Regions from separate parts of the Pseudomonas sp. R1-18 genome, predicted to be linked through region 2. Evidence: predicted binding sites of a transcription regulator. Region 2 holds the regulator's gene; the other holds the start of a gene.
The links. Region 2 encodes FliA, which starts transcription of late flagellar genes. Its sites were predicted from a motif close to CTAAAGTTTNNNNNNNNNNNGCCGNTAA; they were not measured.
Positions count from the first base shown of each region.

Region 1: motA (flagellar motor stator protein MotA) is a predicted target of FliA. The motif match lies at 1,570-1,597, and genes of this name have one in related genera.

Region 1 is NZ_CP071658.1:4,413,939-4,417,351, forward strand. Features, by position in the region: gene motB (flagellar motor protein MotB) at 1-647, opposite strand, end outside; gene motA (flagellar motor stator protein MotA) at 651-1,502, opposite strand; gene J3P77_RS20165 (HDOD domain-containing protein) at 1,712-3,247, shown strand; gene J3P77_RS20170 (rhodanese-like domain-containing protein) at 3,293-3,413, shown strand, end outside.
Region 2 is NZ_CP071658.1:1,601,654-1,605,066, forward strand. Features, by position in the region: gene flhF (flagellar biosynthesis protein FlhF) at 1-40, shown strand, start outside; gene fleN (flagellar synthesis regulator FleN) at 156-989, shown strand; gene fliA (RNA polymerase sigma factor FliA) at 986-1,726, shown strand; gene J3P77_RS07480 (chemotaxis response regulator CheY) at 1,978-2,352, shown strand; gene J3P77_RS07485 (protein phosphatase CheZ) at 2,372-3,157, shown strand; gene J3P77_RS07490 (chemotaxis protein CheA) at 3,190-3,413, shown strand, end outside.

The DNA.
Region 1 (3,413 bases), 2.1 Mb from region 2:
CAGTTGCCGAATCCGCCATTGCCTACAAACGGCGTGGCATCGGTGTGGCCGCTGACGCTGATCTTGTTCGGCACGCTCTTGATGGTGTCTGCCATCGCCAGCAGGATATCTTCGAAATACGGCTTGAGACGGGCGCTGCCGACGTCGAACATCGGGCGGTTGTCGGCATCCATGATCTGGATACGCAAACCGTCCTGAGTGATCTCGAACAGAATCTGGTCCTTGAATTTCTGCAGCTGCGGGTTCTCCTCGACCTTGTTCTGCAGTTCCTGCAGCAACATTTCGAGGCGTTCCTGCTCGACCTGCTCGGCCTTGGTTTCAGACGTCTCGGGCTCCACCGGCACAGTGTCCGGCGAAGGCGTGGTCTTGACCTCGGGGTTGAGCGTCTGGTTCGGAGACATTTCCGGCGAGCCGCCCAGGTCGATGACGTAGGGCGAGCCGCTGTCGGAGAAGCCCACCGGGTCCTTGAAGTAACCGGCGACAGCGATCAACTGTTCAGGTGTGGCGGCCGACATCAGCCACAACACCAGGAAGAACGCCATCATCGCCGTCGCGAAGTCGGCGAAGGCGATTTTCCAGGCGCCGCCGTGATGTCCGCCACCGAAGCGCTTGACGCGCTTGATGATTATGGGCTGATTATTTTCCATGACTTAACGTCCGCGGACCGCTTGTTCCAGCTCGCTGAAGCTGGGGCGATGCAAGGGATACAGCACTTTGCGGCCGAACTCGACAGCCAGCGAAGGCGGCATGCCGGAGGCCGATGCCACCAGCGACGCTTTGATGCATTCGTAGACGTTCATTTCTTCCTTGGCATCGTGGGCCAGGGAAGTCGCCAATGGGCCGAAGAAACCGTAAGCGGCGAGAATACCGAAGAAGGTACCTACCAGGGCCGCGCCAACGTGCATACCGATGGCCGCCTTGTCGCCTGAACCCAGGGACGCCATGGTCACCACGATACCCAGTACCGCCGCGACGATACCGAAACCGGGCATGCCGTCGGCGATACCGGTGATGGCGTGGGAAGGATGCTCAAGCTCTTCCTTCATGCTCAGCAATTCCATGTCGAACAGGCCTTCGAGTTCATGGGGAGCCATGTTGCCGGAGGACATGATGCGCAGGTAATCGCAGATGTACGCGGTCATGCGGTCATCCTTGAGCACGCCAGGGTACTTGGCGAAGATCGGGCTGGAAGCCGGCTCTTCGATATCGCCTTCAATCGCCATCATGCCTTCGCGGCGGCTCTTGTTGAGGATCTCGTAAACCAGGCCCAGCACTTCCAGATAATAGGCGTGCGTAAAGCGCGTCCCGAACATCTGCAGCGACTTCTTGAACACGTGCATGGTCATGTGGCCAGGGTTGGCCTGCAGGAACGCACCCAGGGCCGCACCACCGATGATCAAGACTTCATAGGGCTGCCAGAGCGCCATGACCTTGCCGTGGGAGAGGACGTAGCCCGCGAGCACGCTCGCGAATACGACGATGATGCCGATAATCTTAGCCATAGGTAAAAATACTTTACTGAGTCGGGTTCAGGGACATGTGCAGCAGTTCGTGAAACTCTTAGCCCCCTTATCGGCCCAATCGGGCGAGACTATAGTGAGTTCTTGCGAAAAACAGGATGAACCCTCAAACGAGGGGTTGGAAACGGACGGGCAGCCCCGGATACTCGCGGTCTCCGTTGCTCGAAAAAAACAAGCGTAAAGGCCCTCGAATGCCGACAGCACATTCCACGAATCACCCCGTTCCGACCACGCTAGACGCCTGGATCAGGCAGCTCGACGGCATTGCGTTGCCTGTGCCTGTCGTCAGCCACAACCGTGTCCGGTCGGCGCTGAACGACAGTCGTCGGTCGCTGCGTGAAATCGCTGACATGATGCATGACAGTCCTGCGCTGGTCCTGAGCGTGCTGCGCGAAGCCAACCATCATTCCCATGGCATCACCGAGCCGGCCGAGAGTCTGGAAATCGCCATCAACCGCCTGGGTCTGGCCCGTACCGAAGTGCTGCTTGGCCGATTGCCAGCCAAAGCGCCCGACGATATTCCGGCCCCCTTTCGCCAGTTGATCCTGATCAGCCATCACGCGACGCAACAGGCCAACGGCCTGTTCGCCAGCCGTCTGGCCCGGCTATGGCAGGACATTCATCTGGGCAGCCTGCTGTTTCTGTCGCCGTTATGGCCGATGGCGCTGGCGCACCCCAAACTGCTCGAAGAACTCGAACGGCGGGTGATCTACAAAGGCGAATCCAGCCTGCAGGTCGAGCGGGAGCTGTTCGGTGTCAACCTGCTGGAGCTGTGCCTGAAGCTGGCCGAGCACTGGCGCTTGCCGATCTGGGTAACGCGCGGCTACAAGCTGCTGCTGGACGAGCGTCGCGACCTGGTCAAGGTGTTGCGTATTTCTCGTGAGGATCATCGTCCGCTGCATCAGCAACAACTGATGGATGCCGACCCGCACCTGCGCCGCTGGCTGAACCAGCCCGCAAACACCGTATTGCTGGGCAACGGCCTGGCTCTGGCGGCGCAACAGGCGTGGAATAGTCCGCATTGTCTGCGCTGGGCGCGGCTGACCAGCCTTTATTTGCAGCTGCCTCTTGATGAAGTGCAGCAATACGTTCACCAGAACGCCGCGAGCAGCGCCCGCCTGCACGCCGAGAAGGACCTGTGGCACCCGGCCGAAGCCTTGTTGTGGCCGTGGAGCGAACGTCGTGTACGGCGCGACAACGAACCCGCACCGCCGCCGAGCGCCGACGACCTCGCGCTGTGGCGCAAGCGATGCGCCGAGCTGCTGAGCGAACCCTCCCCGTTTATCAACGCTATTCACCTGACGACTGCCGCCCGCGACGCGTTCACGGCGTGCGGCATGCAGCGGGTCATGCTGCTGATGGCGGACAAGACAGGTGCTGTCTTGCGTGTCCATCAGGCAGCAGGTCTGCCGGAAGAAGCCACCGCGCTGCAACTGTTCATCAAGGAGAGCACCGTGCTGCAGCGACTGCTCGCCCAGCCGACGCAGCTGCGCCTGACGCCGGCCAACCACGCGCAATTCTCGGCTCTGTTGCCGGCACCGGTGAAGACCCTATTCAGCGGTCAGCACACGTTGATCCGCTCGCTGAGCAGCAACGGCAAAGTTCTGATGCTGGCGATTGCCGACCAGGGCGGCGGTGCGTTGTCGGAAATTTCCGTTCAGGCTTTCGGAAAAACCGCGCAATGTATTGAGCGAGCATTGGGCATCTTTAGTCATCGCAAAGCCTGAGTCGTGGCGTACAATTCGCATCTTTGTCTGTAACGGAGGCTGCAAATGTCCGTTTTCAACGGCTTACCGCTGGTCATCGAACCCAGCGATCTGCTTGAGCGCCTTGACGCCCCGCAACTGATTCTCGTGGACCTGACCAGCAAGGCCCGTTACGAGGCCGGGCATA
Region 2 (3,413 bases):
TGCCGACCTCTATCACAACCCCGGCAAGAGAGTGGGTTAAGTGATGGTTAATACTGGAATGTCCCTGCATCAATGGTCTGCCAGGCATCGTTCGGTTTCGAGCGTGCAGCCCGTAATGTGGCTTCGGTCTACGCAAGACAAGGTAAAGAGATAACATGGGCAGCATGCATCCCGTTCAGGTCATCGCGGTGACCGGTGGCAAAGGTGGCGTAGGCAAGACGAACGTGTCGGTGAACCTTTCACTGGCTTTGGCCGAGCTCGGTCGGCGTGTGATGCTGCTGGATGCCGATCTGGGTCTGGCCAACGTCGACGTCCTGCTGGGCCTGACGCCCAAGCGCACGCTCGCCGATGTCATGGAAGGGCGTTGCGAGCTGCGCGACGTGCTCCTGCAGGGGCCGGGCGGGGTACGTATCGTGCCTGCCGCTTCCGGCACCCAGAGCATGGTGCATCTGTCGCCCGCGCAGCATGCCGGCCTGATCCAGGCGTTCAGCGAGATTGGCGACAATCTCGACGTGCTGGTGATCGATACGGCCGCCGGGATCGGCGAGTCGGTGGTCAGTTTCGTACGCGCGGCTCAGGAAGTATTGCTGGTGGTCTGCGATGAGCCGACCTCCATCACCGATGCGTACGCGCTGATCAAATTGCTTAACCGCGACTACGGCATGAACCGTTTCAGGGTGCTGGCCAACATGGCGCAGAGCCCGCAGGAAGGTCGCAACCTGTTCGCCAAACTGACCAAGGTCACGGACCGTTTCCTGGACGTGGCCCTGCAGTATGTCGGTGCGGTGCCTTACGATGAGTGCGTGCGCAAGGCTGTGCAGAAACAGCGCGCTGTCTATGAGGCGTTCCCGCGTTCCAAGTGTGCATTGGCCTTCAAGGCCATCGCCCAGAAAGTAGATACCTGGCCGCTGCCGGCCAATCCACGAGGTCATCTTGAGTTCTTCGTCGAGCGACTTGTTCACCAGACCAGCGCAGGGCCTGTCCAATGACAGCGAGCGGGTACCAAATGTATAGCAAGGCTTCCAGAAATTCGCAGTACGAGCTGATCGAGCGCTATGCGCCCCTGGTCAAGCGTATCGCCTATCACTTGCTGGCGCGCCTGCCGGCCAGCGTTCAGGTCGAAGATCTGATCCAGGCCGGTATGATCGGCCTGCTGGAAGTGTCCACTAAATACGACTCCACCAAGGGTGCGAGTTTCGAGACTTACGCCGGGATCCGGATTCGCGGTGCGATGCTCGACGAAGTGCGAAAAGGTGACTGGGCGCCTCGCTCGGTGCACCGCAATACGCGCATGGTCAGTGACGCAATTCGTGCAATTGAATCGAAAACCGGCCGTGACGCTAAAGATCACGAAGTTGCTGCCGAACTCCAGTTGAGTCTCGACGACTACTACGGGATTTTGAACGACACCCTGGGCAGCCGACTGTTCAGTTTCGACGACTTGCTTCAGGACGGCGAACATGAAGGGCTGCACGAGGACGGCGCGAGCGGTTCGCTCGAACCGTCGCGCGATCTGGAAGACGAGCGCTTCCAGGCCGCGTTGGCCGAAGCAATCGCCAACCTGCCGGAGCGCGAGCGTCTGGTGTTGGCGCTGTACTACGACGAAGAGCTGAATCTCAAGGAAATCGGTGAGGTCCTTGGAGTCAGTGAATCGCGGGTCAGTCAGTTACACAGCCAGTGCGCAGCTCGTTTGCGAGGGCGTTTGGGAGAGTGGCGAGCGCGTTGACAGATGGCGGCATCCGCAAGGGTGCCGATGTCTGCATCCCGGCTGTGCAGAGCGTTACGTGGTTACAGGGACGGATCGGCAAGCGGCCTTTCGGGTACACACCTGATGGCCGCTTGCAGTATGTGCCTGTTGGTTTGCCAAGCCCGTCGTGTTTCGTACAGCCGGGGGTGTGCTGTGCCAGTATTGAGTAAACAGCGTGTTCAGGTGCTGAACGCGTCAAAGACTGCTTGGAGGTCGAATTGGACAAGAACATGAAAATCCTCATCGTTGATGACTTCTCAACGATGCGGCGGATCATCAAGAACCTGTTGCGTGACCTTGGGTTCACCAACACTTCGGAAGCGGATGACGGTATTACCGCGCTGCCGATGCTGCAAAGCGGCGCCTTTGACTTTCTGGTGACCGACTGGAACATGCCGGGCATGTCCGGTATCGATCTGTTGCGCCAGGTCCGTCAGGACGAGCGCCTCAAGAGTCTTCCCGTGCTGATGGTAACCGCCGAAGCCAAGCGTGAGCAGATCATCGAGGCCGCTCAGGCCGGTGTGAATGGTTACGTGGTCAAGCCGTTCACAGCCCAGGTGCTGCAAGAGAAGATCGAAAAGATCTTTGAACGCGTCAATAGCTGATGCATGCCGCGAGGGCGCTATGGAGAACAGAGATTCATTGGGTGACTTCGAGTCGACCCTGAAGAAACACGCACAAGAGCTCGTCAGCAGCCTGGAAAAAGGTCGGTTCGGCGACGCTGTGCAACTTATCCATGAGCTGAACCAGACCCGTGATCGCGGCCTGTACCAGGAAGTCGGCAAACTGACCCGCGAGCTGCACAGCGCGATCGTCAATTTTCAGATTGACCCGCACATGCCGCAAGCTGAAGAAGTATCGCAGATCACGGACGCTACCGAGCGCCTGTCGTATGTGGTGCGACTGACCGAGGGCGCGGCCAACCGCACCATGGACCTGGTGGAACAGAGCACGCCGTTGATGAACGGCCTGAGCTCGGATGCCAAGGCCTTGAGCGCGGACTGGGGACGTTTCATGCGCCGTGAAATCGGTGCCGAAGAGTTTCGTGATCTGGCCAAGCGGGTCGACGGTTTCCTGACGCGTAGCGAAAAGGAAACCCACGCTGTCGCGGCGCACCTCAACGACATTCTGCTGGCCCAGGATTATCAGGATCTTACCGGCCAGGTGATCAAGCGCGTCACGCAGCTGGTCACGGAAGTGGAGGGCAACCTGCTCAAGCTGGTGTTGATGGCCAGTCACGTCGACCGCTTTGCGGGAATCGAACATGACTCGGCGGCGATGCTTGCAGAAAAAGATCCTAAAAAACATCTCACCCAGGGTGAAGGTCCGCAGATTCATGCCGATAAACGTGAAGACGTCGTATCCGGTCAGGATGATGTAGACGATCTGCTATCGAGCCTCGGCTTCTAGGTCTGTTGACGGTTAATTTTAGGGAGCACCCCATGAGCTTCGGCGCCGATGAAGAAATCCTTCAGGATTTTCTGGTAGAGGCCGGCGAGATTCTGGAGCAGTTGTCGGAGCAATTGGTCGAGCTGGAAAGCCGACCGGATGATGCCGACCTGCTCAATGCAATTTTTCGCGGTTTTCACACTGTAAAAGGGGGCGCCGGCTTCCTCCAGCTCCATGAGCTGGTGGAGTGCTGCCACATCGCCGAAAACGTGTTCGA